DNA from 2 places in the Streptomyces sp. NPDC088762 genome. Region 2 is predicted to be linked to the other one. Evidence: predicted binding sites of a transcription regulator. Region 2 holds the regulator's gene; the other holds the start of a gene.

Region 1 (15,889 bases), on a different contig from region 2:
TCAGGATCTCGTGCGAGGCGGGCAACCAGTGCGACGTGAAGCTCGACCAGCTCTGGCTGGAACAGGGCTGAGCCGGTCCACTTCCCCGGCCAAGGCCGTCTAGACGGCCGCCGTCGTCGTGACCTTCACCGACCCCCGTACCTCGTCGTAGGTGCGGGGGTCGAACTCTCCCGCCGCCGGGGCGAGCACCGTGGCCGCCGAGAGGGCGACCGCGCGGGCCAGCCGCTCCGGCCAGTCCAGGCCCTCCGTCAGGGCGGACAGCAGGCCGGCCACCGCGGAGTCGCCGGCTCCGGTGGGGTTGCCGGACAGGGCGCGGGGCGGGGCCGCCTGCCAGGTGCCCTCGGGGGTGGCGGCCAGCAGCCCGTCCGGGCCGAGCGAGGTGACCACCGCGTGGGCGCCCCGGCGGCGGGCGTCGCGGGTGGCGGGGAGCGGCTCGCGGGAGCCGGTCAGCTCGGCCAGCTCGGCGGCGTTCGGCTTGATGATCTCGGGGCGGGCGGCGACCCCGCGGCGCAGGGCCTCGCCGCTGGTGTCCAGCAGGACCGGGACCCCGGCCGCGCGGGCGGCCCGTACGAGCACCGCGTACGCGCCCACCGGCACGCCCGGGGGCAGGCTGCCGCACAGGGCCACGGCGTCCGCGCCGGCCAGCAGGGACTCGTACCGGTCGAGGAACCGCGTCCACTCCGCGGGAGTGATCAGCGGGCCCGGCTCGTTGAACTGGGTGGTGTCGCCGGAGGCCTCGTCGACGACGGCGAGCGTGCGCCGCGTGCCGCCCGCGCAGGGCACCAGGGCGTCCACGACCTCCGGGGACCGCCGCGCCAGCAACTCCCGTACGAGGACGCCCGCCGGGCCGCCCGCGAAGCCGGTCGCCGTCACCGGGTGGCCGAGCGCGCCCAGCACCCGGGCCACGTTGATCCCCTTGCCGCCGGGCCGCTCGGCGACGTCGGAGACCCGGTGCGAGGCGTGCGGGAGCAGCCGCGGCACACGGTAGGTGACGTCGAGCGCGGTGTTGAGCGTCACGGTCAGGATCATGAAGGGCACCCCCGGGGTTGTTGCTGCCGGGATCATGCCAAACAGAAGGCGGTCGGCCCAGTCCTGTGGGCCGACCGCCCCGTGCGTACAGCCGCTTGGCCGTCAGGGGGCGGGCGGTGCCCCCGGGCTGACGACCCATTCGCCGCGCCGCATGACGCCCTTGAGCGAGAAGCCGGCGTCCAGGACGACGAGGTCCGCGTACTTGCCGGGCTCCAGCGAGCCGATCTCGTCGTACAGGCCGATCAGCTTGGCCGGGTTGGCGGAGATCGCCTGGACCACGGACTCCACCGGCAGCTTGTCGACCGTCACCGACCGCTTGAAGGCGGTGTCCAAGGTGAGCGTCGAGCCGGCGATGGAGCCGCCCTCCACGAGCCGGGCCACGCCGTCCTTGACCTCGACCTCCAACGGGCCCAGGTGGTACGTCCCGTCGCCGAAACCGGCCGCGTCCATCGCGTCGGTGATCAGCGCCACGCGGTGTGCGCCCGCGTGGTGGAAGGCCAGCTCCAGGGCGGCCGGGTGCAGGTGGGTCCCGTCGTTGATGAGCTCGATGGTGATCCGCTCGTCCTCCAGCAGGGCCGCGATGGGGCCCGGTTCGCGGTGGGCGAGGGCCGGCATCGCGTTGAAGAGGTGGGTGGCCACGGTCGCGCCCGCGTCGATGGCCGCGCGCGTCTGCTCGTACGTCGCGTCCGTGTGCCCGATCGCCGCGATGACCCCGTGCTCGGCCAGCAGCCGTACGGAGTCCAGGCCGCCCGGGAGTTCGGTGGCGAGAGTGAACATGCGGGCGGCGCCGTGGGCGGCGTCGATGAGCTTGCGGACCTCGGCCGGGTCGGGGTCCCGGAGCAGGTCCTCCTTGTGCGCGCCCTTGCGGCAGGCGTTGATGAACGGCCCCTCGAAGTGGATGCCGGCGATCTCGCCCTGCTGCGTCAGCTCGGCGAGCAGCCCGGCCCGCCGGGCCAGTCCGTCCAGGTCCCCGGTGACGGTGGAGGCGACCAGGGTGGTGGTCCCGTGCTCGCGGTGGGTCCGTACGCCCTTCAGGACCTCCTCGGCGGTGCCGGAGGTGAAGGAGGCGCCGCCGCCGCCGTGGTTGTGCATGTCCACGAAGCCGGGGACGACCCAGTGCCCGGACAGGTCCACGACCCGCGCGCCCTCCCGGGCGCTGCCGGCGATCCGGTCGCCGTCGACGATGACCCGGCCGTTCGCGACGGTTCCGGTGGGCAGGACCACCCTGGCGCCGGAGAGAACAGTGCTGTGCTCGCTTCCGCTTCCGGACATCAGGCAGGTACCTCCGTGGCGAGTAGGTCCCAGGCGAGCAGCCCTGCGCCCAGGCATCCGGCGGTGTCCCCGAGGGCCGCCGGCACGATGTGGGGGAGCCGCTGGAACGTCACGCGCTCCTCCACGGCCGTCCGTAGTGGTGTGAACAAGGTTTCCCCCGCCTCGGCGAGCCCGCCACCGATGATCAGCGTGCGCGGGTCCAGCAGGGTGATCGCGGTGACCAGCCCGTCGGCGAGCGCGCCGACGGCGGCCAGCCACACCTCGCGGGCGCGGGGGTCGCCGGACGCGACGGCCTTGGCGCAGTCGGCGGCGTCGGCGTCGGGGTCGCCGCAGGCGGCCGCCCAGGCGCGGCTGACCGCGGAGGCGGAGGCGAGGGTCTCCAGGCAGCCGTGCTGGCCGCAGCCGCAGGCGGGGCCGCCGGGGCGTACCACGATGTGGCCGATCTCGCCCGCGTAGCCGTGGGCTCCGGCTTCGATGCGGCCGGCGATGCCGATGGCTCCGGCGATGCCGGTGCCGAGGGGGACGAAGAGGAAGCGGTCGGCGTCCCGGCCGGCGCCGATGCGGCCTTCGGCGAGTCCGCCCGTGCGCACGTCGTGGCCGAGGGCCACCGGGATCCCGCCGAGGCGGGCGCTGAGGAGCTCCCGCATCGGTACGTCGCGCCAGCCCAGGTTCGCCGCGTAGACCGCGATCCCGTTGTCGGCGTCGACGATGCCGGGGACGGCGACGCCGGCGGCCGAGGCGGGCTGCCCGAAGTGCTCGCGGCCGGTGTCGCGCAGCTCGGCGGCGAAGTCGAGGATCGTCTCGACGACGGCCCCGGGGCCCCGTTCGCGGCCGGTGGCGCGGCGCGCTTCGTGGAGCAGGGTGCCGTCGGCGGCGACCAGGGCGGCCTTCATCCCGGTGCCGCCCACATCGAGGGCGATGACGTGTTTCACGGGTTTCACAGGGGACAGTCTCGCGTGCTCGGCGGGGAAAGGTCTAGTCCATTGAGAGGGATTGTTGAGCGGCCATACAAATCGAGGCCCCGGTGGGGAGCCGGATGTGGAACAGCCGCCAAAGTGGTGTAGACCTTACGTGGATCGTACGTACAACAAGGGGTGGAACGAGAACTGTGAAGCGCCGTTACCTGCCGGGCCTCGCCGCGTCCTGCGCCGCGCTGAGCCTGACCGCGACACTGACGGGCTGTGGCGCCGCCGGCGGACTCACCGGGAACAACGAGGTGACCCTGCGGGTCGTGGCGGCCGACTACGGGGACAATCCGCAGAACTCCTCGCAGACGTACTGGCAGGGCCTCGCCGACGGCTTCGAGAAGGACAACCCCGGCGTGAAGGTCGAGGTCAGCGTCTACTCCTGGTCGCAGGTCGACGCCAAGGTCGCCGAGATGGTCAAGGCGGGCAAGGCCCCCGACATCGCGCAGATCGGCGCCTACGCCGACTACGCGGAGGCGGGCAAGCTCTACACGGCGGACGAGCTGCTCTCCGTCAAGACCGAGGCCGACTTCCTCGGGCCGCTCGCCGACGCGGGCAAGGTCAAGCGGGTCCAGTACGGGCTGCCCTTCGTGGCCAGCACCCGGCTGCTCTTCTACAACGAGAAGCTGCTGGCCGACGCCGGGGTCATCCCGAAGGACTCCAAGGCCGGCTGGCAGCCCAAGAGCTGGGCGGAGCTGGAGGCGGCCGCCAAGAAGCTCAAGGGCGCGGGCGTCGCGACCCCCTTCGCGCTGCCGCTGGGCCGCGAGGAGGCGCAGGCCGAGACGATGATGTGGATGCTGGCGGGCGGTGGCGGCTACACCGACAACGAGGAGGAGTACACCCTCGACTCCGCCGAGAACGTCCGGACGCTGGAGTTCCTGCGCGACAGGATGGTCGGGCAGGGGCTGACGGGGCCGGTCGAACCGGCGAAGCTCGACCGGCAGGCCGCCTTCGACGCCTTCACGCGGGGCGAGGTCGGCATGCTCAACGGACACCCGACGCTGCTCAAGCAGGCGGCCGGGAAGGGCGTCAAGTTCGGCATGGTGACCATGCCGACCGCCGACGGCACCGAGCACTCGGCGATGGGCGTCGCGGACTGGGTGATGGCCTTCAAGAACGGCCACCGGAAGGAGGCCGGGAAGTTCCTGGACCGCCTGTACGAGCCGAAGAACGTGACCGCCTTCACCAACACGTACGACCTGCTGCCGGCGACCACGAGCGGGTACCGGGCCATGGCGAACGGCACGGCGGGCTCCGCGCCGCAGCTGAAGACCTTCCTCGACGCGCTGCCCACCTCGAAGCTGTACCCGGTGGGCAAGAAGTCCTGGGCGGGCGTCAGCGAGGACATCAAGCGGAACATCGGCACGAGCGTGCAGCCGGGCGGACAGCCGGCGAAGGTCCTGGAGGACATCGCGACGGCGGCGCGGGCGGCCGACCAGAGGTGACGGCGGCGACGGCGGTGAGGGCGGTGACGGCGGCGGCAGCGGCGGCGGCGGTGACGGGCCGCCGCGGTGTCAGCGGTCGGCGTTAATCTGGCGGTATGACGGACGAGGGGCAGCTGACGGCCACCGAGGCCGCGGTGCTCGCGTACGAGGCACGCACCTGGCCCGGGCCCGGCGCCAAGGAGCGGGCGATACGGGAGGGGCTGGGGATGACCCCGGTCCGCTACTACCAGCTGCTCAACGTACTGATGGACGACCCGCGCGCGCTCGCCCACGCGCCGGGCACGGTGAACCGGCTGCGGCGCATCCGCGAGGCCCAGCGGGCCAGGCGGTAGGCACCGTAGCCGTCCTCGGGCGGGGCCGTTAGGGTCGTGCGTATGGGGAGCCAGCCGAACGACCGCGACCTGCCGATGCCCGTCACCGCAGCCGGACGCGAGGGACTCGAAGCCCTGCTCCGCGCACCGCGCCGATCCGTGATCGCCCTGGACTTCGACGGCACCCTCGCCGAGATCGTCCCGGACCCGGACCAGGCCCGGGCCCACCCCGGGGCCGTACCCGCCCTTGCGGCACTCGCCCCCGAGGTGGCGTCGGTGGCCGTCGTCACCGGCCGGCCGGCGGGGGTCGCCGTCCGCTACGGGGGCTTCGCCGGGGTCCCCGGACTGGAACACCTGGTGGTCCTCGGCCACTACGGGGCCGAGCGGTGGGACGCCGTCACCGGCATCGTCCAGGCACCCGCCGAGCACCCCGGTGTGGCGGCGGTCCGGGCCGAGCTGCCGGGGTTCCTGGAGTCGATCGGGGCCTGGCGCGGCACGTGGATCGAGGAGAAGGGCCGGGCCCTGGCCGTCCACACCCGGCGGGCGGCCGACCCGGAGGCGGCCTTCGCCGCCCTGCGGGAACCGCTGGCCGAGCTGGCCGCGCGGCACGGGCTGATGGTCGAGCCGGGACGGGCGGTACTGGAGCTCAGGCCGCCGGGGATGGACAAGGGGGTCGCCCTGACGGAGTTCCTGGCGGAGACGGACGCGGAAGCGGTGCTGTACGCCGGGGACGACCTGGGTGACCTCGCCGCGTACTCGGCGGTCGAGAAGCGGCGTGCGGACGGTCTGCCGGGCCTGTTGCTGTGCAGCGGCTCGGCGGAGGTCCCGGAGCTCGCGGCCCGCGCCGACCTGGTCCTCCCCGGACCGGCCGCCGTGGCGTCCTTCCTGGCCACCCTGGCCGGCACCCTCCGAGCCTGACCGCCGCGGGGTGCGGGGCGGGGCCCGGGCAGCCGGGGCGGAGCCCCGGGGAGGGGTGTGCGACGATCACTCGTCGCACATCACCCTGGGGGGTTCATGCCAATGTCTTCGGTGTCCGAGAGACGCCCGATTCCCGCCGTATTGACGTTCCTTCTCGCCGTCCTCGCCACACTCCTCCTGCCGGTGGGCGCCGCTCAGGCCGCGCCGGCCGCCGAGAACTGCGTCGCCGTCGCCGCGGGACGGTACTCGGGTACGTTCGCCACCGCCGGGCAGACGCACTGCCTGGAGCTGCCGAGCCCGCAGGGCGCCCGGATCGCCGCCCTCACCTCGCGTGGCGGCGCGGGCGTGAGCGTCCAGGTCGAGGTGGTGGACCGCAACGGCGCCGCCCAGTGCGCCGCCGGCGATCTCGTCCGGGGCGAGTGCGCCCTGACCGGGACGGCGCCGTTCCGTGCCCTCGTGCACGCCGACGACACCGCCGCGACCGGGCCGTACGGCGTCCACTTCGTCCGTACGGACGTACTCCAGGCGGACTGCCCGGTCTGGTCCGCGGGAAGCTTCGCCGATGACACCGCGGCCGTGCGGCTGGAGACCGGCAACGGCGTCTTCTCGCACTGCCTGACGATCCCGGCCGCCGCGCACTCCACTTCCGAGCTCCTCCGTACCCGCTACGGCCTCCCGGACGACACGGAGCTGTTCCCGGACTACGCGGTCAGCATCATCGACACCGAGGGCAACGGGCCGTCCTGCTACAGCCACCCCACCCCCGGGCAGCAGCTGCGCACCGACGGCCTCACCAGCTGCTACTTCACCGCCGGCAAGGCGTACACCGTGCTCCTGGAGGGCCAGGACGCCCCGCGCAGCCACACCCTGGACCGCCGGGACGTCACCGCCACGGCCAAGGGCTGCACCACCTCCGCCGCGACGGCGATCGGGGCCCCTGCCACGACCGGAACGTCCGGCCAGAACGGCACCCTGCGCTGCCACCGGATCACCACCGCCGCCGCCACGGACCGGTTGAACGTCAACGTCCGGGACGCCCACGACAGCACGCACATGCTGATCATGGACAACGGCGGCGGCATCGCCTGCCACCCGACCACCTGGACATGCCCGCTCACCGGCTCCACCGGCTACCAGGTCGTCACCCAGGTCCCCGAGAACTGGACCCTGCCCGCCTCCTACCGCCTCGACGCCTGGCGGATCGCCACGGCCGCCGGACCCGCGCCCGAGTGCACGCGCGCCGGGTCGGTCGCGTACGGGTACGGGCCCCTGACCGGCACTCTCTCCGCGGAGCGCACCGGCGTGTGCGCCGTCCTGCCGAGCGTCCAGGGTGACGAGTTCAGGGCCGACATCACCGCCACGGACGGCGGGCAGTCGACCCCGGAGCCCGCGCTGTACAACGGCACCGGGCGCAACCTGTGCCAGGGCAGCTCGTCCCCCTACAAGTGCGACGGCGTCGACCAGAGCCTGTTCGTCCTCGCGCTGCCGGACCGGGCGGAGCGTACGGCGTACCGCGCCGAGCTCGTCTGCACCAACGCGCCCTGCGGCCCTGAGGAGCTGTCGGTCGGGGCGGTCACGCCGAACACCGCCCAGAGCGGTACGGTCGCGACCCTCACCGTCCAGGGCACCGCGCTGAGCATGAACACCACCGTCCAGCTGACCGGCGGCCCGGCGCCGCTGACGGCCAAGACCGTCTCGGTCTCCGCCGACGCCCGGACGCTCAAGGCGACGGTGGACCTGCGCACGGCCCCCGCCGGCATCTGGAACATCACCGTCAACGCGCTCAACCACCAGTACTCGCGCGGCACGCTGACGGTGACGCCGCCCGCGGGCTCCGGCCAGGGCACGTACAAGCCGATCACGCCGACGCGGTTGATGGACACTCGTGAGGGTCTGGGTGTGCCGAAGGCGAAGGTGGGTCAGGGTGGGACGGTGACCTTGCAGGTCACGGGTACGGCGGGGATTCCGGCGTCGGGGGTGACGGCGGTGGTCCTGAACGTCACGGCGACCGATCCGACCGCCGGTAGTTACGTGTCGGTGTATCCGAACGGGACGACGCGTACGAGTGCGTCGAACCTGAACTTCGTCGCGGGGCAGACGATTCCCAATCTGGTCGTCGTGCCGGTGGTGAACGGGAAGGTCAGCTTCTACAACAACGCGGGGTCGGTCGACCTCATCGCGGATGTGGCCGGTTACTACACGACCGATGGCACGGGCTCCACGTACAAGCCGATCACGCCGACGCGGTTGATGGACACTCGTGAGGGTCTGGGTGTGCCGAAGGCGAAGGTGGGTCAGGGTGGGACGGTGACCTTGCAGGTCACGGGTACGGCGGGGATTCCGGCGTCGGGGGTGACGGCGGTGGTCCTGAACGTCACGGCGACCGATCCGACCGCCGGTAGTTACGTGTCGGTGTATCCGAACGGGACGACGCGTACGAGTGCGTCGAACCTGAACTTCGTCGCGGGGCAGACGATTCCCAATCTGGTCGTCGTGCCGGTGGTGAACGGGAAGGTCAGCTTCTACAACAACGCGGGCTCGGTCGACCTCATCGCGGATGTGGCCGGTTACTACACGACCGATGGCACGGGCTCCACGTACAAGCCGATCACGCCGACGCGGTTGATGGACACCCGTGAGGGTCTGGGTGTGCCGAAGGCGAAGGTGGGTCAGGGCGGGACGGTGACCTTGCAGGTCACGGGTACGGCGGGGATTCCGGCGACCGGGGTGACGGCGGTGGTCCTGAACGTCACGGCGACCGATCCGACGGCCGGTAGTTACGTGTCGGTGTATCCGAACGGGACGACGCGTACGAGTGCGTCGAACCTGAACTTCGTCGCGGGGCAGACGATTCCGAATCTGGTCGTCGTGCCGGTGGTGAACGGGAAGGTCAGCTTCTACAACAACGCGGGCTCGGTCGACCTCATCGCCGACGTCGCCGGTTACTACACGACGTAACACCGCACAGACCCGCCCCGGCGCCGGCCCGTTCCTCGGCCGGCACCGGGGCGCGTCCGCCTCAGCCGCGAAGGTCGGCCAGTTGGGCCGCGAACCACCGGGTCGGGGGAAGGGCCGTGGCGGCGGCGGCCAGACGCTTCGTGCGCTCCGCGCGCTCGGCGGACGGCATCGAGAGGGCCGCGTGCAGGGCCTCGGCCGTCGCCGACACGTCGTACGGGTTCACGGTCAGCGCGTCCTCGCGAAGCTCCCCGTACGCCCCCGCCCCCGTCGACAGGACCAGCGCGCAGCCCGCCTCCGAGACGACCGGGATCTCCTTCGCCACCAGGTTCATCCCGTCCCGCACCGGGTTCACCAGCGCCACGTCCGCCATCCGGTACGCCGCCAGCGACCGCGCGAAGTCGTCCTGCACCGACACCAGGACCGGCTGCCAGCCGCCCTCCTCGCCGAACTCCGCGTTGATCTCGTCGGCGAGCTCCCGCACCGCCGCCGTGTACGAGCGGTACTCCTCCAGGTCCTGCCGGGACGGGTACGCCGAGGCCATGTGCACGACCCGCCCGCGCCACTCGGGGTGCGCGACCAGCAGTTCCCGGTAGGCGAGCAGGCCGCGCAGGATGTTCTTCGACAGCTCCGTGCGGTCCACACGGACGATCGTCTTCAGGTCGCCGACCTCCGCCCGCAGCGCCGCCAGCTTGTCGTCGACCTCGGGCCGGTACGCCAGCGCCCGCAGCTCGTCCGCGTCCACGCCGAGGGGGTACGTGGCCACCTCGGTGAACCGGCGCTCCAGCAGCCCGCTCCCGTCCGGGGCCGCCTTTCGGTGCCACACCCCGGGGGTGCCCCCGCTCGGCCAGACCCCCTCGGCGGCCCCGCTCCCGTCGTCGATGCCCGCGCCCCGGACGAAGTCGGCGGCCCACGCCCGGGTGTGGAAGCCCAGCCGGTCCGCCCCCAGCATCCCCCACAGCAGCCGCGTGCGGATGTCCTCCGGCAGCATCCGCAGGAACTCGGGCGAAGCCCACGGCGTGTGCGTGAAGTGCCCGATCCGCAGGTCCGGCCGCAGCTCCCGGAGCAAGCCCGGCACGAGCGCCAGCTGGTAGTCCTGCACCAGCACGCAGGCCCCTTCCGCCGCCTCCTGGGCGATGGCCTGCGCGAAGGCCCGGTTGTACTCCGTGTACGCGCCCCAACGCCGCCGGAACTCCGCGTCGAAGACCGGCTCGCGCGGGATGTCGTACAGGTGGTGGTGGGTGAACCACAGCACCGAGTTGGCGATGCCGTTGTACGCGTCGTCGTACACCGTGGGATCGATGTCCAGCATCCGGACGCCCGGCTCGGCGACACCCCGGCGCACCGCCTCCCGGTCCCCCTCCGAGAGGGCCGCGCAGATCCACAGCGCGTCCGGTTGTTCCGCGAGCGCCACGGAGAGGCCGGAGACGAGACCGCCCCCGCCGCGCCGGGCACTGAGCGTGCCGTCGGCGGCGAGGGCGTAGGAGAGCGGGCCGCGGTTCGCTGCAACGAGTACCTGAGAAGCCATGCGGCCAACCTAGCCCGGCCCGCGCGTCCTCAAACGTCCGTGCGTACCGGGTGTCGCCGGTCAGGCCACGCGGCGCAGCGCGTATTCCTTGACGCCCAGCATCGGCGGCCGTTCCTCGGTGTCCACCGGATACGTGTGCGGCACGAAGCCCTCGGGCCCCCGCTCGAACTGCGTCAGCTCCGGCCGTACGAGGTGCCCGCGCGAGAGCCGTACCTGGGCGGTCCGGTAGATCGCCGCGGCCATCCGGCCCAGCGCCTGCCCGTCCTGATGGCGGTGGACCCGTACGCCCACGTCCACCTGGGCCAGCGCGTCCAGCCCGACCGTGTGCAGGGCGTCGACCAGCAGCCCCAGCTCAACGCCGTACCCGACGGGGAACGGCAGCCGCTCCAGCAGCGAGCGCCGTACGGCGTACTCGCCGCCCAGCGGCTGCACGAAGCCGGCCAGCTGTGGCCAGTGGAGGTTGAGGAGGGGCCGGGCGACCAGCTCCGTGACCCTGCCCCCCTGCTCGGCTCCGCCCGGACGGCCGCCCTGCCCGGGGGCGCCGCCGAACGGGCGGTCGTACATCGCCTTGACGAACTGCACCTCCGGGTCGGTCAGCAGCGGCCCCACGATGCCGGAGACGAAGGAGGCCGAGAACTCCCGCAGGTCGGCGTCGACGAAGCAGACGATCTCGCCGGTGGCCACCAGCAGGGAACGCCAGAGCACCTCGCCCTTGCCGGGCAGCGCCGGGATCCGCGGCAGTATGTCGTCGCGGTGCACCACGCGCGCGCCGGCCTTCTGCGCCACCTCCGCCGTGGCGTCGCCGGAGCCCGAGTCGATCACGATCAGCTCGTCCACCAGCGGGACGGGCAGTCCCTCCATCAGCTCACGCCGGATCACCTCGACGATCGCGCCGACGGTCGCCTCCTCGTCGAGCGCGGGCAGCACCACGCTGACCGTGGTCCCGGCTGCGCGTTTGCGCTCCAGCAGCTGGTCGAGCGGTCGGTCGGCGGCGGCCCAGGAGCGGCCGGCCAGCCAGCGCTCCACCTCTTCCAGCACCTTCGGACTCCCTTGCACCTTGGTTGGCCTGCCGCTTGGTCGGTTTGACCGAAAAGTGATCCATCTCGCGGTTCGGACGGCTGTCTCAACGGTCCGGCCCTTCGGTTACAGTCTTGAACAACGCGAAGGACCACCGCATGCCGGGGGTCCTCGCGCACAAACGCACCGGCGCGCCATAGAGCGCGTGTGCCGGTGCCATACCGCTCATCCAGAGGGGCAGAGGGACACGGCCCGTTGAAGCCCCGGCAACCCTCCAGTCGGTTCTCGCGATGCGTCTTGGACGCACCCCCGCGAGGTCCCCGGCTAGGGAAGGTGCCAATTCCGTCTCATGGCGAAGTGCGCCATGGGGAAGATGAGGAGAAAGGGCCTCGCCATCATGGCTGCACAGACTGTCGCCACCTCTGTTGATCTCGGACCCGCCACGGGCCTCTCCTGTCGCGAGTGCGGCACCCGCTTCGAGCTCGGCCCCATCTTCGCGTGCGTCGAGTGTTTCGGACCGCTGGAAGTCGCCTACGAGCTCCCCACCGGTGACCCCGAAGCGCTGCGCGCGGCGATCGAGGCCGGCCCCGCCAACATCTGGCGCTACGCGCCGCTGCTGCCCGTCCCCGCGGACGTGGCCGCCAAGCCCAGCCTGAACCCCGGCTTCACCAAGCTCGTGGACGCGCAGAACCTGGCCAAGGAGCTGGGCGTCACCGGCAAGCTCTACGTCAAGGACGACTCCGGCAACCCGACGCACTCCTTCAAGGACCGCGTCGTCGCGATCGCCGTCGAGGCCGCCCGCGCCTTCGGCTTCACCACCCTGTCCTGCTCCTCCACCGGCAACCTGGCCGGCGCCGTCGGCGCCGCGGCCGCCCGCGCCGGTTTCCGCTCCTGCGTGTTCATCCCGCACGACCTGGAGCAGGGCAAGGTCGTCATGGCCGGTGTCTACGGTGGCGACCTGGTCGGCATCGAGGGCAACTACGACGACGTGAACCGCTTCTGCTCCGAGCTCATCGGCGACCCGCTGGGCGAGGGCTGGGGCTTCGTCAACGTCAACCTGCGCCCGTACTACGGCGAGGGTTCCAAGACCCTCGCGTACGAGATCTGCGAGCAGCTCGGCTGGCAGCTGCCCGACCAGATCGTCATCCCGATCGCGTCCGGCTCCCAGCTGACGAAGATCGACAAGGGCCTGCAGGAGCTGATCAAGCTCGGCCTCGTCGAGGACAAGCCGTACAAGATCTTCGGCGCCCAGGCCGAGGGCTGCTCCCCGGTGTCCACCGCCTTCAAGGCCGGCCACGACGTGGTCCGCCCGCAGAAGCCGAACACCATCGCCAAGTCGCTGGCCATCGGCAACCCGGCGGACGGCCCGTACGTCCTGGACATCGCGCGGCGCACCGGCGGCTACGTCGAGGACGTGACCGACGAGCAGGTCGTCGAGGCCATCAAGATCCTCGCGCAGACCGAGGGCATCTTCGCCGAGACCGCGGGCGGCGTGACCGTCGGCGTCACGAAGAAGCTCATCGAGAACGGGCTGCTCGACCCGGCGCTGACCACCGTCGTCCTGAACACGGGTGACGGCCTCAAGACCCTGGAGGCGGTGGCCGCGGACAGCGGGCAGACCGCCACCATCCGCCCCAGCCTGGACGCGTTCCGCGCCGCCGGCCTGGCCTGATCTTCTTCCCCCTCGCCCCGGAAAGGCAGTAGCGCCATGAGCGTCAACGTCCGCATCCCCACCATCCTGCGCACCTACACCGGCGGCCAGGCCGAGGTCCCGGCCGAGGGCGCGACCCTGGCCGAGGTCATCGAGTCGCTGGAGAAGAACCACCCGGGCATCGCCGCCCGCGTCCTGGACGACCAGGGCAAGCTGCGCCGCTTCGTCAACGTGTACGTCAACGACGACGACGTGCGCTTTGAGGGCGGCCTCGAGGCGGCGACGCCGGACGGCGCCGGCGTTTCGATCATCCCGGCCGTCGCGGGCGGCTGCTGAACACCTTCCGGGTGACACGCGCAAACCAGAATTACCCCCTCCGCTAAAAGCGGAGGGGGTAATTCTGTTTGATTGGGCGCGGTAGAGTTGGGGAAGTCCCCTCCGCTGTTCTTGCCCGCTGCATATGAACGGGCCGCGTGAGGGTCGACATCGGGTCAATGTGCAAGTGCGGTATGGGTGTTTGGCGAGATATGCCGGGCCCGACTTGCCCGGGAACATGCCAAATTTTCACTCTATTTCAATCTATCTGGGTGTCCAGATTTCTCGTCGGATTGACCTGTTGCAGACAGCACCCGCGCAGATACATTCAGCCTCGGTCGACGCGTTCCGACGCAAGTTCTGACCCGGGACCGCGAAGTGCGTTCCTGCGCAAGGGCCAGTAATAGGGGAGTTAGGCATGGCTCAGGGCACCGTCAAGTGGTTCAACGCGGAGAAGGGCTACGGCTTCATCGCGGTCGACGGTGGTGCGGATGTGTTCGTCCACTACAGCGCCATCCAGATGGACGGGTACCGCACCCTTGAAGAGGGTCAGCGGGTCGAGTTCGAGATCTCGCAGGGCCAGAAGGGTCCGCAGGCGGACATGGTCAAGCTCGCCATCGGCTAGTCCTGGCGCGATCGACCGCCGACGCGACAGCGTTGATTCAAGACGTACGAGGGGCCCACATCCTGGACACGGGATGTGGGCCCCTCGCGCGTCACCGGTGTGTTCATTGGGGTCTTCGCCCAAGCCGCTTGCACTCGCGGGGGTCGAGTGCTAATCATTGGCGTTAGCACTCTCCAGGTGAGAGTGCTACTGAACGAGGACCGGGTCGGTGAGGCCCGCAGGGTCCGGCGGGAAGGAACCGCCGGGCACGCAGGCCGTCCGTCGCGGGCGCGGGCGCGGTCCTGGGAGCAATCCACCGCTGTCCGGGAGGACCACTTCAGATGGCCAAGATCATTGCGTTCGACGAGGAGGCCCGGCGCGGTCTCGAGCGTGGGATGAACCAGCTCGCCGACGCCGTCAAGGTCACCCTTGGCCCCAAGGGTCGCAACGTCGTCCTTGAGAAGAAGTGGGGCGCGCCCACGATCACCAACGATGGCGTCTCCATCGCCAAGGAGATCGAGCTCGAGGACCCGTACGAGAAGATCGGCGCCGAGCTGGTCAAGGAAGTCGCCAAGAAGACGGACGACGTCGCGGGCGACGGTACGACCACCGCCACCGTGCTCGCCCAGGCGCTCGTCCGCGAGGGCCTGCGCAACGTGGCCGCCGGCGCCAACCCGATGGCCCTCAAGCGCGGCATCGAGAAGGCCGTCGAGGCCGTCTCCGGCGCCCTGCTGGAGCAGGCGAAGGATGTCGAGACCAAGGAGCAGATCGCTTCCACGGCCTCCATCTCCGCCGCCGACACCCAGATCGGCGAGCTCATCGCCGAGGCCATGGACAAGGTCGGCAAGGAAGGCGTCATCACCGTCGAGGAGTCCCAGACCTTCGGGCTGGAGCTCGAGCTCACCGAGGGCATGCGCTTCGACAAGGGCTACATCTCGGCGTACTTCGCCACCGACATGGAGCGTATGGAGTCGGCCCTCGACGACCCGTACATCCTGATCGTCAACTCCAAGATCGGCTCGGTCAAGGACCTGCTGCCGCTCCTGGAGAAGGTCATGCAGTCCGGCAAGCCGCTGCTGATCATCGCCGAGGACGTCGAGGGCGAGGCCCTGTCGACCCTGGTCGTCAACAAGATCCGCGGCACCTTCAAGTCCGTCGCCGTCAAGGCCCCGGGCTTCGGCGACCGCCGCAAGGCCATGCTCGGTGACATCGCCATCCTCACCGGTGGCACGGTCATCTCCGAGGAGGTCGGCCTCAAGCTCGAGAACGCCGGTCTCGACCTGCTCGGCCGCGCCCGCAAGGTCGTCATCACCAAGGACGAGACCACCATCGTCGACGGTGCCGGTGACAGCGACCAGGTCCAGGGTCGCGTCAACCAGATCCGCGCCGAGATCGAGAACTCCGACTCGGACTACGACCGCGAGAAGCTCCAGGAGCGCCTCGCGAAGCTGGCCGGCGGCGTGGCCGTCATCAAGGCCGGTGCCGCGACCGAGGTGGAGCTCAAGGAGCGCAAGCACCGCATCGAGGACGCCGTCCGCAACGCGAAGGCGGCCGTCGAGGAGGGCATCGTCGCCGGTGGTGGCGTGGCCCTGCTGCAGGCCTCCGCGGTCTTCGAGAAGCTCGAGCTCGAGGGTGACGAGGCGACCGGCGCCAACGCCGTGAAGCTCGCCCTGGAGGCCCCGCTCAAGCAGATCGCCGTCAACGGTGGTCTCGAGGGTGGCGTCGTCGTGGAGAAGGTGCGCAACCTGCCGATCGGTCACGGCCTGAACGCCGCGACCGGCGAGTACGTCGACATGATCGCCGAGGGCATCATCGACCCGGCGAAGGTCACCCGCTCTGCCCTGCAGAACGCGGCGTCCATCGCGGCCCTGTTCCTGAC
Region 2 (15,889 bases):
CTGCCCAGGCTACCAGGCACGCTTCGGGCAGCCCAAACCGAGCGCACTGCCCCGTCCATGGGACCATGGGAGCCTGCGTACAGATCCGACATCGCGCCGACGAAGGCGACGAGATCCGAACTTTCGCTCCGAGCTTCGTTCCGACTGCGACCCGAGAATCAGGACACTGCGTGCCCGCGATCCCCAGCCACGTGCCCGAGCCGAGCCGTACCGACCCGGCGCTGATCCGCAACTTCTGCATCATCGCGCACATCGACCACGGCAAGTCGACCCTTGCCGACCGGATGCTCCAGCTCACCGGTGTGGTCGACCAGAGGCAGATGCGCGCCCAGTACCTCGACCGCATGGACATCGAGCGTGAGCGAGGCATCACGATCAAGTCCCAGGCGGTCCGGCTGCCCTGGGCGCCCACCACGGGCGAGGGTGAGGGCAAGACCCACATCCTCAACATGATCGACACTCCCGGGCACGTCGACTTCACCTACGAGGTCTCGCGCTCCCTCGCCGCGTGCGAGGGCACGATCCTGCTGGTGGACGCCGCGCAGGGCATCGAGGCGCAGACCCTCGCCAACCTGTACCTGGCGATGGAGAACGACCTCGCGATCGTCCCCGTCCTGAACAAGATCGACCTGCCGGCCGCGCAGCCGGAGAAGTTCGCCGAGGAGCTCGCGAACCTGGTCGGCTGCGACCCGGACGACGTGCTGCGCGTCTCGGCCAAGACGGGCCTCGGTGTCGACGCGCTGCTCGACAAGGTCGTCGCCACTGTCCCGGCCCCGGTCGGCGTCAAGGACGCGCCCGCCCGCGCGATGATCTTCGACTCGGTCTACGACTCGTACCGCGGCGTGGTCACCTACGTCCGTGTGGTCGACGGCCAGCTCAACAAGCGCGAGCGCATCAGGATGATGTCCACCGGCGCCACGCACGAGCTGCTGGAGATCGGCGTCTCCTCCCCGGAGATGACCCCGGCCGACGGCATCGGCGTCGGCGAGGTGGGCTACATCATCACCGGCGTGAAGGACGTCCGTCAGTCCAAGGTCGGTGACACCATCACCAGCCTCAGCAACGGCGCGACGGAGGCCCTCGGCGGTTACAAGGACCCGAAGCCGATGGTCTTCTCGGGCCTGTACCCGCTGGACGGCTCGGACTACCCCGACCTGCGCGAGGCCCTGGACAAGCTCCAGCTCAACGACGCCGCGCTCGTCTACGAGCCGGAGACCTCCGCGGCGCTCGGCTTCGGCTTCCGCGTCGGCTTCCTCGGCCTGCTCCACCTGGACGTGGTCCGCGAGCGCCTCGAGCGCGAGTTCGGCCTCGACCTGATCGCCACCGCGCCCAACGTGGTCTACCGGGTGGTGCTGGAGGACGGCAAGGAAGTCACCGTCACCAACCCGAGCGAGTTCCCCGAAGGCAAGATCAAGGACGTCTTCGAGCCGGTCGTGCGGGCCACCGTGCTCGCGCCCACCGAGTTCATCGGCGCGATCATGGAGCTCTGCCAGCAGCGTCGCGGCACCCTCCTCGGCATGGACTACCTCTCCGAGGACCGGGTCGAGATCCGCTACACCCTCCCCCTCGCTGAGATCGTCTTCGACTTCTTCGACCAGCTGAAGTCCAAGACGCGCGGCTACGCCTCCCTCGACTACGAGCCCACCGGCGAGCAGGCCTCCAGCCTGGTCAAGGTCGACATCCTGCTGCACGGCGACAAGGTCGACGCCTTCTCCGCCGTCACCCACAAGGACGCCGCCTACGCCTACGGCGTGCGCCTGGTCGCCAAGCTGCGCGAGCTCATCCCGCGGCAGGCCTTCGAGGTGCCGATCCAGGCCGCGATCGGCTCCCGCGTCATCGCCCGCGAGACCATCCGCGCCATCCGCAAGGACGTCCTCGCCAAGTGCTACGGCGGTGACATCTCCCGTAAGCGGAAGCTGCTGGAGAAGCAGAAGGAAGGCAAGAAGCGGATGAAGATGGTCGGCTCCGTGGAGGTCCCGCAGGAGGCCTTCATCGCCGTCCTCTCCAGCGACGAGTCCGGCGGCAAGAAGAAGTAGCCGATCAGGCAGCGGTGCGGGCGATCGTCGGCGCCCGCCGCCCGCTCGTGTGTGAAAACAGGCCCCCACGCGGAAGCGCGGGGGCCTGTTTCGTTATGAATCGGCCGCTCGCGGGCCCTTACGCGCCAGGCGGAGGGCCCCTAGTCTGATCACTGCTCGATGGTTACTCGCCAGTTACAAGACCCTGAATGACAGCCCCTGCCGCTGGTCCGGAGGACGTCCGTGAGCGACACACAGACCTTGATCGAGAACCGCCCGCCCACCGTGGCGGCCCTCTTCCTTGAGCGCGTCGCCGCCACGCCCCATGCGGAGGCGTACCGGTTCCCCGTTCCGGCGGCCGGCGGCCAGGGCCCCGACGACTGGAAGTCGCTGAGCTGGGGCCAGGCGGCCGACCGGGTCTTCGCCATCGCCGCCGGCCTGATCGGCCTCGGCCTCGGCCCGGAGGAGCGCGTCGCGCTCGCCTCCAACACCCGCGTGGAGTGGATCCTCGCCGACCTCGGCGTCATGTGCGCCGGCGGCGCGGTCACCACCATCTACCCCAGCACGAACGCGGAGGAGTCGGCGTTCATCCTCGCGGACTCCGACAGCCGGGTGCTCATCGCCGAGGACGGGAAGCAGCTGGCGAAGGCACGCGAGCGCCGCGCCGACCTGCCGCACCTCGCCCACGTGGTGGTCGTGGAGGCGGCCGATGCGCTCGCCGCCGAGGGGGACCCCGAGGGCTGGGTGCTCTCGCTCGCCGACCTGGAGGAGCGCGGCAAGGAGTACCTGGCCAAGCACCCCGAGGCGGTCAAGGAGCGGATCGCGGCCATCACCGCCGACCAGCTCGCCACGCTCATCTACACCTCCGGCACGACCGGCCGCCCCAAGGGCGTCCGGCTGCCGCACGACAACTGGTCGTACATGGCCAAGGCCACCGTCGCCACCGGCATGATCTCCAGCGACGACGTCCAGTACCTGTGGCTGCCGCTCGCGCACGTCTTCGGCAAGGTGCTGACCTCCGGTCAGATCGAGGTCGGGCACGTCACCGCCGTCGACGGCCGCATCGACAAGATCATCGAGAACCTGCCGATCGTGCAGCCGACCTACATGGCGGCCGTCCCGCGCATCTTCGAGAAGGTCTACAACGGGGTCGCGGCCAAGGCCCGGGCCGGCGGCGGAGCCAAGTACAAGATCTTCCAGTGGTCGGTGGGCGTGGCCCGCGAGTACGCCAAGGTCACCCAGGACAACTTCCGCCGGACCGGCCAGGCGACCGCCCCCCTCGGCCTCGCCACCAAGCACAAGATCGCCGACGCGCTCGTCTACTCCAAGCTCCGCGAGGCCTTCGGCGGCAACCTGCGCGCCGCCGTCTCCGGCGCCTCCGCCCTGGCCCCCGAGATCGGCTACTTCTTCTCCGGCGCGGGCATCCACATCCTGGAGGGCTACGGCCTGACCGAGTCCAGCGCAGCCTCCTTCGTCAACCCGGGCGAGGCCTACCGCACCGGCACGGTCGGCAAGCCGCTCCCCGGCACCGAGGTCCGCATCGCCGACGACGGCGAGGTCCTGCTGCGCGGCCCCGGCATCATGCAGGGCTACCACGGCAAGCCCGAGCAGACCGCCGAGGTGCTGGAGTCCGACGGCTGGCTGCACACCGGTGACATCGGCGAGCTGTCGCCCGACGGCTACCTGCGCATCACCGACCGCAAGAAGGACCTGATCAAGACCTCGGGCGGCAAGTACGTCGCCCCGGCCGAGGTCGAGGGCCAGTTCAAGGCGATCTGCCCGTACGTGTCGACCATCGTCGTGCACGGCGCCGACCGGAACTTCTGCTCGGCGCTGATCGCGCTCGACGAGCCGTCGATCCTGGGCTGGGCGGCCGAGAACGGCCTGGAGGGGAAGACGTACGGGGAGGTCCTGGCGGCGCCGGAGACCGCGCGCATGATCGAGACGTACGTGCAGACCCTGAACGAGGGCCTGCAGCGCTGGCAGACGGTCAAGAAGTTCCGGATCCTGCCGCGCGACCTGGACGTGGAGCACGGGGACCTCACGCCGAGCCTGAAGCTGAAGCGGCCGGTCGTCGAGCGTGAGTTCAAGCACCTGATCGAGGAGATGTACGAGGGGGCGCGCGAGGCCTGACGCCTGCCGCGGGCTCGGGGGGTGGGGTGGCTGGGCTGCCCCGCCGCCCCCGCCAGTGCCGGGCGTACGGCCGTGGTTCCCTGCGGCGCCGCTTCCCGGGGCTCCGCCCCGGACCCCGCGCCTCAAACGCCGGCGGGGCTGGTTTTGCCCCCGCTCGAGTACGCGGGTGCGGCTGCAGGAGCGGGCTCCCTCGCCGGAGGGCGGTCTCGGACGTGCGGCGGTGCGGGATGATGGGGGTATGCCTTCCGCACTGCCCGATGGTGAACCCATGCCCGAAGACGGCTCGCTGCCGTCGCACGCCCTGGCGGGCGCCGGGGACCGGCCGCTCGGGTTCTACCTGCACGTCCCGTACTGCGCCACGCGCTGCGGGTACTGCGACTTCAACACCTACACGGCCACCGAGCTGCGGGGCACCGGCGGGGTGCTCGCCTCCCGGGAGAACTACGCCGACACCCTGATCGACGAGGTCAGGCTCGCGCGCAAGGTGCTCGGGGACGACCCGCGGGAGGTCCGGACCGTCTTCGTCGGCGGCGGTACGCCCACGCTGCTGCCCGCCGGGGACCTCGTACGGATGCTCGCGGCCATCCGCGACGAGTTCGGTCTGGCGCCCGACGCCGAGATCACCACCGAGGCCAACCCGGAGTCGGTGAATCCGGAGTACCTGGCCGAGCTGCGGGCCGGCGGCTTCAACCGGATCTCCTTCGGCATGCAGAGCGCCAGGCAGCACGTCCTGAAGGTGCTGGACCGCACGCACACCCCCGGCCGCCCGGAGGCATGTGTCGCCGAAGCCCGCGCGGCGGGGTTCGAGCACGTCAACCTGGACCTGATCTACGGGACGCCCGGCGAGTCGGACGACGACTGGCGGGCCTCGCTGGAGGCCGCGCTCGGGGCCGGCCCGGACCACATCTCGGCGTACGCGCTGATCGTGGAGGAGGGCACGCAGCTGGCCCGCCGGATCCGTCGCGGCGAGGTCCCGATGACGGACGACGACGTGCACGCCGACCGCTACCTGATCGCCGACGCCGTGATGGCCGAGGCCGGCTACTCCTGGTACGAGGTGTCGAACTGGGCCACCTCGGAGGCCGGGCGCTGCCTGCACAACGAGCTGTACTGGCGCGGCGCCGACTGGTGGGGCGCGGGCCCCGGCGCCCACTCGCACGTCGGCGGGGTCCGGTGGTGGAACGTCAAGCACCCGGGCGCCTACGCGGCGGCGCTGGCCGCGGGCCGCTCCCCGGGCGCGGGCCGCGAGCTCCTCTCCGAGGAGGACCGCCGGGTCGAGCGGATCCTGCTGGAACTGCGCCTGGTGGACGGGGTCCCGCTGTCCCTGCTGGCCCCGGCCGGGCTCAGAGCTGCAGGGAAGGCGCTCGCGGACGGGCTGCTGGAGGCGGGCCCGTACGAGGCCGGGCGGGCCGTGCTGACCCTGCGGGGGCGGCTCCTGGCCGACGCGGTGGTCCGGGACCTGGTGGACTGACCACTCGCGCGGGTGAATCCGGGCGGGACCGGCGCGAGCCTGCCTATCCTGTTCCTAGGCTGCCACCGTAAGTGACGGCGGCAGGACGCGGAGGACCACGGAGATGACCGCTGTGGATGACCGGCTGATCACGGATGCCGTCCAAGCCTTCGAGGACCTGGAGGTCCCCGAGGGTTTCAAGGCGGAGCTCCTCAGGGGGGACATCGTGATGATGGCCGGGCCCGATTGGGTCCATAATCTGATCGTCCTGCATGTGCAGAAGCAGATCCCACTCGACAAGTGGTATCCGGTGCAGACGCAGGACATCGCGATTCCCGGAGAGTCCTCGGAGCCGCAGCCGGACCTCGTGGTCGTCGAGCACGGTGCCTTCGACGGTCCGGGCAGGCTCGTGCCCGCCCCGGCCATCACGCTGCTCGTCGAGGTCGTGTCCAAGAACAGCTCGGTCGCCGACTATGGGATCAAGCGTTCGATGTACGCGGCGGGCCAGGTCCCCGCCTACCTGATCATCGATCCGTTCGAGGCGGAATGCCTGCTCCTCACGGAGCCGACCGGTGCCGGGGAGGACGCCGACTACAAGGTCGAACGAAGGGTGCCGTTCGGCGACCCCGTCCCCCTGGCCGTCCTGGACCTCAAGCTGGAGACTGGCGAGTTCGGCACGCTGCCGAAGTTCAAGAAGTACCACCGACAGTGACGAAGTCGATCAGCTCCTCGACCCGGCCCAGGAGGGTCGGCTCCAGGTCCTTGTAGGACGTCACCCGGGACAGGATGTGCTGCCAGGCGGCCCCCGTGTTCTCCGGCCAGCCCAGCGCCCGGCAGATGCCCGTCTTCCAGTCCTGACCGCGCGGAACCTCCGGCCACGCGCCGATGCCGAGCGCGGACGGTTTCACCGCCTGCCAGACGTCCACGTACGGGTGGCCCACGACCAGCACGTCCGGTGAGGTCACCGAGGCCGCGATGCGGGACTCCTTCGAGCCGGGGACCAGGTGGTCCACCAGGACCCCCAGACGGGCGTCCGGCGCCGGGGCGAACTGCGCCACCACGGCCGGGAGGTCGTCGATGCCCTCCAGGTACTCCACCACCACGCCCTCGATGCGCAGGTCGTCACCCCAGACCCGCTCCACCAGCTCCGCGTCGTGCCGGCCCTCGACGTAGATCCGGCCCGCCCGTGCCACCCGCGCCCGGGCCCCCGGAACGGCCAGCGAGCCCGACGCCGTCAGCCGCGGCGCGGAGGGCGCCCGGGACGGCCGGACCAGCGTGACGACGGCGCCTTCCAGCAGGAAGCCGCGGGGCTCCATCGGGAACACCCGCCGCTTGCCGAACCGGTCCTCCAGGGTCACCGTGCCGGCCTCGCAGGCGACCACCGCGCCGCAGAAGTCCATACCGGCCACCTCGACCACCAGATCGGGCTCGGCCGGCACTTCCGGCACGGCCTTGGGGCGCTTCCACTGCGGGGTCAGGTCGGGGGAGTACTCGCGCATCCGGCCGACACTAGGAGAGCCGCGGCCGTCACGTCTCCGACACGCCGAAACGGGCGGCCAGTGTGGCGCGTTGCGCACGCACGAAGCCCGCGTCGACCACCGCTCCGTGACCCGGCACGTACAGCGCGTCCTCGCCGCCCAGCGACAGCAGCCGGTCCAGGGCCGCGGGCCACTGCCGCGGCACGGCGTCTGTGCCCGCCTGCGGCTCGCCGGACTCCTCCACCAGGTCCCCGCAGAACACCGCCTCCCGCTCGCCGGGTACGCAGACGGCCAGGTCGTGCCCGGTGTGGCCCGGTCCCACGTTGGCGAGCAGCACCTGCACCCCGCCCAGGTCCAGCGTCCACTCCCCGGACACCAGGTGCTTCGGCAGCACCAGCAGGTCCACCGCCTCCGCGGCCTCCGCCTCGGCCAGGCCGTGGCGGACCGCGTCCGCGCGCAGCGCCTCCCGACCCGTCGACAGCAGCGCGTCGAGTCCGACCGCACCGTAGAACTCGGCCCCCGCGAAGGCGGCCCCGCCCAGTACGTGATCGAAATGGCCGTGCGTGAATGCGATATGGGTCACGTGCCGTCCGGTCAGCCGCTCCGCCTCGGCCCGCACCGCGGCACCCTCCCGCAGGCAGGAACCGGGGTCGATCAGGAGCACCGACTCGTCCCCCACCACCAGCCCCACCGTGCAATCCCACACCGGAAGCCGCCTCCGGCCGGTCCGCCCGGTCAGCCGTTCCCAGCCCGCCTCTTCCCAACGCACGTCCATGCCGCGACGCTACCCTGGCGGGCCTCCCTTGCCAGGGTCTTACTACCCGGCCGTACACTGAGCGGGGGGATCTCTGGCACTCGAACGATCAGAGTGCCAACGAACTGCCCACGAACAAGGCAACGGACCAGCTGGAGGTGCGCGCGATGCTCAGCGAACGCAGACTCGAAGTGCTGCGCGCCATCGTCCAGGACTACGTCGGGACGGAGGAGCCCGTCGGCTCCAAGGCGCTCACCGAGCGGCACCGTCTCGGCGTCTCGCCCGCCACCGTGCGCAACGACATGGCCGTGCTGGAGGAAGAGGGCTACATCGCCCAGCCCCACACCAGCGCCGGCCGGATCCCCACCGACAAGGGCTACCGGCTCTTCGTCGACAAGCTGGCGGGGGTCAAACCGCTGTCGTCGCCCGAGCGCCGCGCCATCCAGAACTTCCTCGACGGCGCCGTCGACCTGGACGACGTGGTCGGCCGCACCGTGCGGCTGCTCGCGCAGCTCACCCGGCAGGTCGCGGTCGTCCAGTACCCCTCGCTGACGCGCTCCACCGTGCGCCACGTCGAGCTGCTGTCGCTGGCCCCGGCCCGGCTGATGCTCGTACTGATCACGGACACCGGGCGCGTCGAGCAGCGGCTGATCGACTGCCCGGCGCCCTTCGGCGAGACCTCGCTGGCGGATCTGCGGGCCCGGCTCAACAGCAGGGTCGTCGGCCGCCGGTTCACCGATGTCCCCCCACTCGTCCAGGACCTCCCCGAATCCTTCGAGGCCGAGGACCGCGGCACCGTCTCCACCGTGCTCGCGACGCTCCTCGAAACCCTGGTCGAGGAAGCCGAGGAGCGGCTGATGATCGGCGGCACCGCCAATCTCACGCGCTTCGGACACGATTTTCCCCTGACGATCAGGCCGGTGCTCGAGGCGCTGGAGGAGCAGGTCGTGCTCCTCAAGCTGCTCGGCGAGGCCAATGAGTCGGGAATGGCCGTACGGATCGGGCATGAGAACGCCTACGAGGGGCTGAACTCCACGTCGGTCGTCTCGGTCGGTTACGGTTCGGGCGGCGAAACCGTCGCCAAGCTCGGCGTGGTCGGACCGACCCGCATGGACTACCCCGGAACGATGGGAGCGGTACGCGCAGTGGCACGTTACGTCGGACAGATCCTGGCGGAGTCGTAAGTGGCCACGGACTACTACGCCGTTCTCGGCGTGCGCCGCGACGCATCGCAGGACGAGATCAAGAAGGCATTCCGGCGGCTTGCGCGCGAGCTGCACCCGGATGTGAACCCCGATCCCAAGACGCAAGAGCGTTTCAAGGAGATCAACGCCGCCTACGAGGTCCTCTCGGACCCGCAGAAGAAGCAGGTCTACGACCTCGGCGGCGACCCGCTCTCCTCCTCGGGCGGTGGCGGCGGAGCCGGCGGCTTCGGCGCGGGCGGCTTCGGCAACTTCTCCGACATCATGGACGCCTTCTTCGGCCAGGCCTCGCAGCGCGGCCCGCGCTCGCGGACCCGCCGCGGCCAGGACGCCATGATCCGCCTGGACCTGGAGCTGGACGAGGCGGCCTTCGGGACCCAAAAGGACATCCAGGTCGACACGGCCGTCGTCTGCACCACCTGCTCCGGTGAGGGCGCCGCCCCCGGCACCTCGGCGCAGACGTGTGACATGTGCCGCGGCCGCGGTGAGGTCTCGCAGGTCACCCGGTCCTTCCTGGGCCAGGTCATGACCTCGCGCCCCTGCCCGCAGTGCCAGGGCTTCGGCACCGTGGTCCCCACCCCGTGCCCCGAGTGCGCGGGCGACGGCCGGGTCCGCTCCCGCCGCAGCCTCAAGGTCAAGATCCCGGCCGGCGTCGAGAACGGCACCCGGATCCAGCTCTCGGGCGAGGGTGAGGTCGGCCCCGGCGGCGGCCCCGCCGGCGACCTGTACGTGGAGATCCACGAGCTGCCGCACCCGACCTTCCAGCGGCGCGGGGACGACCTGCACTGCACGGTCACCATCCCCATGACGGCGGCGGCCCTGGGCACCAAGTGCCCGCTGGAGACGCTGGACGGCATGGAGGAGATCGACATCCGGCCCGGCACCGGGTCGGGGCAGTCGATCCCGCTGCACGGGCGGGGCGTCACGCACCTGCGGGGCGGCGGGCGCGGGGACCTGATCGTCCACGTCGAGGTCACCACCCCGACCAAGCTGGACGCCCAGCAGGAGGAACTGCTGCGCCAGCTGGCGAAGCTGCGCGGCGAGGAGCGCCCGATGGGCCAGTTCGCGCCGGGGCAGCAGGGCCTGTTCAGCCGCCTGAAGGACGCGTTCAACGGCCGCTGACCGGCCCGCGATCCGATACGCCGAGCCCGGCCGGGGACGCCCCCGGCCGGGCTCGCCGCATCCCCCGGCCGGGCCCGCCGCAGCCGTTCCGGCCACGCCGGGAAGCGGACTATGCCAGGCGAATGCGGTGATTCGGCCCCCTGAGCGGGACATGGCACGATGCAGTCCATGTCCACCGCACCGAACGGTCTCTGCCGCCATCCGATCGTGCAGGCTCCCATGGCGGGCGGCGCCTCCTGTCCTCCCCTCGTCGCCGCCGTGTGCGAAGCGGGCGGACTGGGCTTCCTGGCCGGCGGCTACAAGACCGCCGACGGCATGTACCAGGAGATCAAGCAGGTGCGCGCGCTCACCCGGCGCGCCTTCGGCGTGAACCTCCTCCTGCCGCAGACCGGCTACGTGGACCCGGCCGCCGTGGAGGCGTACCGCGGGCAGCTGGCCGGCGAGGCCCGCTGGTACGACGTCTCCCTCGCCGACGAGGACATCATCGGCACCAGCGACGACGGCTACGACGCCAAGCTGGCCATCCTCCTGGAGGACCCGGTCCCCGTCGTCTCCTTCACCTTCGGCTGTCCCACGCCCGTGGCGCTCGCGGCCCTGCGCAAGGTCCGTACGTACACCGTCGTCACCGTGACCTCCGTGGAGGAGGCGCGCGCCGCGCAGGAGGCGGGCGCGGACGCCGTGTGCGTCCAGGGCGTGGAGGCGGGCGGCCACCAGGGCACCCACCGGGACGACCCGCAGGCCGACGGCACGGCGGCCGTCGGACTGCTCGCGCTGGTGGCGCAGGTACGGGAGGCCGTGGCCCTCCCGATCATCGCGGCGGGCGGCCTCATGCGGGGCTCGCAGATCGCCGCGCTGCTGGCGGCGGGCGCGGAGGCGGGCCAGCTCGGAACCGCCTTCCTGGCCTGCCCCGAGTCGGGCGCGCACCCGCTGCACAAGAAGGCGCTGACCGACCCGCTGTTCGTACGGACCGAGCTGACCCGGGCCTTCTCCGGGCGGCCCGCGCGGGGGCTGGTCAACCGCTTCATGCGGGAGCACGGGCCCTACGCCCCGGCCGCCTACCCGCAGATCCACCACCTGACCTCGGGGCTGCGCAAGGCGGCCGCCGCGGCCGGGGACCCGCAGGGCATGGCGTTGTGGGCGGGCCAGGGGCACCGGCTGGCGCGGACGCTGCCGGCCGGGGAGCTGGTGGAGGTGCTGGCGGCCGAACTGGCCGAGGCGCAGAGCACGTTGAAGGCAAGACAGATGAGGAGTGCGTCATGACCGCCCCGGTGTTCGTGGTCGAAGAGGTCCCCGCGGGACCGGAGTTCGTCCTGGACGGCCCGGAGGGCCGGCACGCGGTGTCCGTGAAGCGGCTGAACCCCGGCGAGGACGTGGTCCTGACCGACGGGCGGGGCCACTGGACGGAGGGCGTCGTCAAGGCCGCCGAGGGCAAGGACCGCCTCGTGGTCATGGACCTGCACACCGTCGAGGAGGAACCGGAGCCGCAGGTGCGCATCACCGTGGTCCAGGCCCTCCCCAAGGGGGACCGCGGAGAGCTGGCCGTCGAGACCATGACCGAGACGGGCGTGGACGCGATCGTGCCGTGGCAGGCCTCGCGCTGCATCACCCAGTGGCGCGGCGAGCGCGGGGCCAAGTCCCTGGCCAAGTGGCGGGCCACGGCCCGGGAGGCGGGCAAGCAGTCCCGCCGCGTCCGCTTCCCGGAGGTGGCCGAGGCCATGTCCACCAAGCAGGTGGCGGCGCTGCTCGCCGGCGCCGACCTGGCGATGGTCCTCCACGAGGACCGCGACACCCCCTCCGAGGCACTGGCCACGGCCGAACTGCCCGCCTCCGGCTCCGTCGTGCTGGTGGTCGGCCCCGAGGGCGGGGTCTCCCCGGAGGAGCTGGCCGTCTTCGCCGGGGCGGGGGCCCACCCCTACCGCCTGGGCCGCTCCGTGCTGCGGACCTCCACGGCCGGCACGGCCGCGACCGCCGTCCTGCTGGCCCGCACCGGCCGCTGGTCCTGACGGCCGGGGCGCGCTCCCGGCGCGGACGGGACCGGAGCGGGCCCCGGCCGGCCGGAAGCGGGACCCGAACCGGCCGGGACCGGACCGGACGGGACCGAACCGGGAGGCCCAGACCGGGCCTCGGCCCGCGGCGGGCGCACGGCTGGATACGATGCCCCGACCGATCACGATCACCGTCACGAGAGGCGAAGCAATGGCCGGGGAACCGCAGGCCGACTGCCTGTTCTGCAAGATCGTCGCGGGGAAGATCCCGGCGACGGTGGTCCGGGAGACCGAGACGACCGTCGCCTTCCGGGACATCAACCCCCAGGCGCCCACCCACGTGCTCGTCATCCCGAAGGTGCACTACCCGGACGCCGCCACCCTCGCCGAGGCCGAGCCGGCCGTCGCCGCCGACATACTGCGTGAGGCCGCACGGATCGCCGCCGACGAGAAGATCGCCGACCACGGCTACCGGATCGTCTTCAACACCGGCACCGGCGCCGGCCAGACCGTCTTCCACACCCACGCGCACGTCCTCGGCGGCCGTGGCCTCGAGTGGCCCCCCGGATAGTCGTGTCCGTACGCGAATTCGTGGTGCTGGGCACCGCCAGCCAGGTGCCCACCCGCCACCGCAACCACAACGGCTACCTCCTCCGCTGGGACGGCGAGGGCATCCTCTTCGACCCGGGCGAGGGCACCCAGCGCCAGATGCTCCGCGCCGGGGTGGCCGCGCACGACATCAACCGGATCTGCGTCACGCACTTCCACGGTGACCACAGCCTCGGCCTGGCCGGCGTGATCCAGCGCATCAACCTCGACCGGGTCCCGCACCCCGTCACCGCGCACTACCCGGCCTCCGGGCAGAAGTTCTTCGACCGGCTCCGGTACGCCACGGCCTACCGGGAGACGGTGATCATCGACGAGGAGCCGGTCGCCGCGGACGGGCCGCTGGCCCGCGGGGCCTCGTACGTCCTGGAGGCCCGGCGGCTCTCGCACCCGGTGGAGTCCTTCGGCTACCGGCTCACCGAGCCGGACGGGCGCCGGATACTGCCCGGACTGCTCGCGCGGCACGGGATCAAGGGGCCCGACGTCGGCCGGATCCAGCGGGAAGGCGCGCTGAACGGGGTCACCCTCGAGGAGGTCAGCGAGCCGAAGCCGGGACAGCGGTTCGCGTTCGTCATGGACACCCGGCTCTGCGACGGGGTGGAGGCGCTGGCGGAGGCCTGCGACATGCTGGTGATCGAGTCGACCTTCCTCGACGAGGACGCGCAGCTCGCCGCCGACCACGGGCACCTCACCGCCGGGCAGGCGGCACGGGTGGCGCGGGACGCGGGCGTCCGGCACCTGGTGCTGACGCACTTCTCGCAGCGGTACTCCGACCCGTCCGAGTTCGAACGGCAGGCCCGCGCGGCGGGATTCGAGGGCGAGCTGACGGTGGCGGCGGACCTGCTCCGGGTCCCCCTGCCGAAGCGGGTCTAGGGGGTTCCCGAAGAGGCGGAAAACGGCGCCGTGAAGGTGATCTGCGACACACTGGGGTTTGGCTCCCCCCGCAAGGGGCAGGGCTGGCAGCTTTCCACCGCAGAAACGACCCTTCAAGAGCTACGGGGAGTACACCGTGACCAGTCGGGACAGCATCGACAGCCGCGCCGCCGCAGTGGACCCCCTCGGTCCGCTGCGGGACCCCCAGGAACCGGGCTGCGACGTCTTCCTCACCGGGACGGTCTTCCTCGACATCATCTTCACCGGCCTCGACTCCGCACCCGTGCGCGGTACGGAGTCCTGGGCCCGCGGCATGGGCTCCAGCCCCGGCGGCGTGGCCAACATGGCCACCGCCCTGGCCCGCCTCGGCCTGCGCACCTCGCTGGCCGCCGCCTTCGGGGACGACCACTACGGCGAGTACTGCTGGGACGCCCTGGAGCAGGGCGAGGGCATCGACCTGTCCATGTCCCGGACCATCCCCGGCTGGCACAGCCCCGTCACCGTCTCCATGGCCTACGAGGGCGAGCGCACGATGGTCTCGCACGGCCACGAGGCGCCTCCGCCGTCGGGCCCCGGGCCGTTCCCGCAGTGCCCGCCGCTCGCCCGCGCGGCCGTGGCCTCGCTCGCCCCGGGCCGCGGCGAGCAGTGGATCGGCGAGGCCGCCCGGCGCGGCTCGCGGGTCTTCGCGGACGTGGGGTGGGACGAGAGCGGGCGGTGGGACCTGGGGGCCCTGGCCGACCTGGAGCACTGCGAGGCCTTCCTGCCGAACGCGGGCGAGGCCATGCGGTACACGCGGACCGACTGCCCGCGCGCGGCGGCCCGGGCGCTGGCCGAGAAAGTGCCGATCGCGGTGGTGACGATGGGCGCGGAGGGTTCGTACGCGGTGGACGGGCGCACCGGCGAGACGGCGCACGTACAGGGGATCACCGTGGACGCGCTGGACCCGACCGGGGCGGGGGACGTCTACGTGGCGGGCTTCGTCACCGGGACCCTGGCGGGCTGGCCGCTGGCGGACCGGCTGGCCTTCGCCGGGCTGACGGCGGCCCTGTCGGTCCAGGAGTTCGGCGGCTCCCTGTCGGCCCCAGGCTGGCCGGAAGTGGCCCACTGGTGGCTGACCGCCCCCGAGGCCCTGCGCGGCCGCTACGGCTTCCTGGACGACCTGATCCCGGGGGCCTCGACCCCCGCGGCCCGCCGCAGAGCGGTCCCGACGATCGGTTTCCGCCACTCCGCGTAGGCCTGCGCCGGGCTCTCCCCGTCGCGCTGTGCACCGGCGTCGCAGCAGGGCGTAAAACCCCTCGGGGAAGCCGCGGCGGGGACGTACGCTTGGTTATCCGGAGGTCGTCGATCGGCGCGGCCCCTCAGCGGGAGGTATGTGCAGGCCACAGTGCCGGCCCATGACTCAGACACCCACAGCCCACATCCCCGTGCCGGGGCAGGCGCGAGCCCACTTCACCGTTCCGGCCAGGCACCCGATGGTGACGGTGCTCGGCTCCGGTGACGCCCTGTTGCGCGTCATCGAGAAGGCCTTCCCGAAGGCCGACATCCATGTTCGGGGCAATCAGGTCAGCGCGGTCGGCGACGCGGTGGAAGTCGCCCTGATCCAGCGCCTGTTCGACGAGATGATGCTGGTGCTCCGCACCGGGCAGCCGATGACGGAGGACGCAGTGGAACGCTCGATCGCCATGCTCAAGGCGAGCGGCAACGGCAAGGCGGGCGGGCCCGAGGAAACGCCCGCCGAGGTGCTCACCCAGAACATCCTCTCCAGCCGCGGCCGCACCATCCGCCCCAAGACCCTGAACCAGAAGCGGTACGTCGACGCGATCGACAAGAACACGATCGTCTTCGGCATCGGCCCCGCCGGTACCGGCAAGACGTACCTGGCCATGGCCAAGGCGGTCCAGGCGCTCCAGTCCAAGCAGGTCAGCCGGATCATCCTGACCCGGCCCGCCGTCGAGGCGGGGGAGCGGCTCGGCTTCCTGCCGGGCACCCTCTTCGACAAGATCGACCCGTACCTGCGCCCGCTCTACGACGCCCTGCACGACATGCTCGACCCGGATTCGATCCCGCGGCTCATGGCGGCCGGGACCATCGAGGTGGCCCCCCTCGCCTACATGCGTGGTCGCACGCTCAACGACGCGTTCGTCGTCCTCGACGAGGCGCAGAACACGACCACCGAGCAGATGAAGATGTTCCTCACCCGTCTCGGCTTCGACTCGAAGATCGTCATCACCGGTGACATCACCCAGGTCGACCTGCCGGGCGGCGCGAGGA

The links. Region 2 encodes HrcA, which represses chaperone genes, less so after heat shock. Its sites were predicted from a motif close to TTNGCACTCNGNNNNNCNGAGTGCNAA; they were not measured.
Region 1: the regulator HrcA is predicted to act here: its motif matches at 14,159-14,185, upstream of groL (chaperonin GroEL).

Annotation. Positions count from the first base shown of each region.
Region 1 is NZ_JBIVKT010000011.1:158,617-174,505, reverse strand. It holds gene ACIP5M_RS24115 (CBM35 domain-containing protein) at 1-71, shown strand, start outside; gene ACIP5M_RS24110 (1-phosphofructokinase family hexose kinase) at 100-1,029, opposite strand; gene nagA (N-acetylglucosamine-6-phosphate deacetylase) at 1,132-2,301, opposite strand; gene ACIP5M_RS24100 (ROK family protein) at 2,301-3,233, opposite strand; gene ACIP5M_RS24095 (ABC transporter substrate-binding protein) at 3,410-4,711, shown strand; gene ACIP5M_RS24090 (DUF3263 domain-containing protein) at 4,807-5,043, shown strand; gene otsB (trehalose-phosphatase) at 5,086-5,940, shown strand; gene ACIP5M_RS24080 (hypothetical protein) at 6,082-8,898, shown strand; gene ACIP5M_RS24075 (trehalose-6-phosphate synthase) at 8,960-10,423, opposite strand; gene ACIP5M_RS24070 (glucosyl-3-phosphoglycerate synthase) at 10,484-11,461, opposite strand; SAM riboswitch class I at 11,663-11,820, shown strand; gene thrC (threonine synthase) at 11,814-13,112, shown strand; gene ACIP5M_RS24060 (MoaD/ThiS family protein) at 13,149-13,427, shown strand; gene ACIP5M_RS24055 (cold-shock protein) at 13,825-14,031, shown strand; gene groL (chaperonin GroEL) at 14,352-15,889, shown strand, end outside.
Region 2 is NZ_JBIVKT010000018.1:71,119-87,007, reverse strand. It holds gene lepA (translation elongation factor 4) at 171-2,036, shown strand; gene ACIP5M_RS30525 (AMP-dependent synthetase/ligase) at 2,259-4,148, shown strand; gene hemW (radical SAM family heme chaperone HemW) at 4,387-5,619, shown strand; gene ACIP5M_RS30515 (Uma2 family endonuclease) at 5,723-6,310, shown strand; gene ACIP5M_RS30510 (DUF3097 domain-containing protein) at 6,288-7,097, opposite strand; gene ACIP5M_RS30505 (MBL fold metallo-hydrolase) at 7,126-7,851, opposite strand; gene hrcA (heat-inducible transcriptional repressor HrcA) at 7,998-9,014, shown strand; gene dnaJ (molecular chaperone DnaJ) at 9,015-10,154, shown strand; gene ACIP5M_RS30490 (nitronate monooxygenase) at 10,323-11,414, shown strand; gene ACIP5M_RS30485 (16S rRNA (uracil(1498)-N(3))-methyltransferase) at 11,411-12,157, shown strand; gene ACIP5M_RS30480 (histidine triad nucleotide-binding protein) at 12,351-12,710, shown strand; gene ACIP5M_RS30475 (ribonuclease Z) at 12,713-13,618, shown strand; gene ACIP5M_RS30470 (carbohydrate kinase family protein) at 13,755-14,852, shown strand; gene ACIP5M_RS30465 (PhoH family protein) at 15,013-15,889, shown strand, end outside.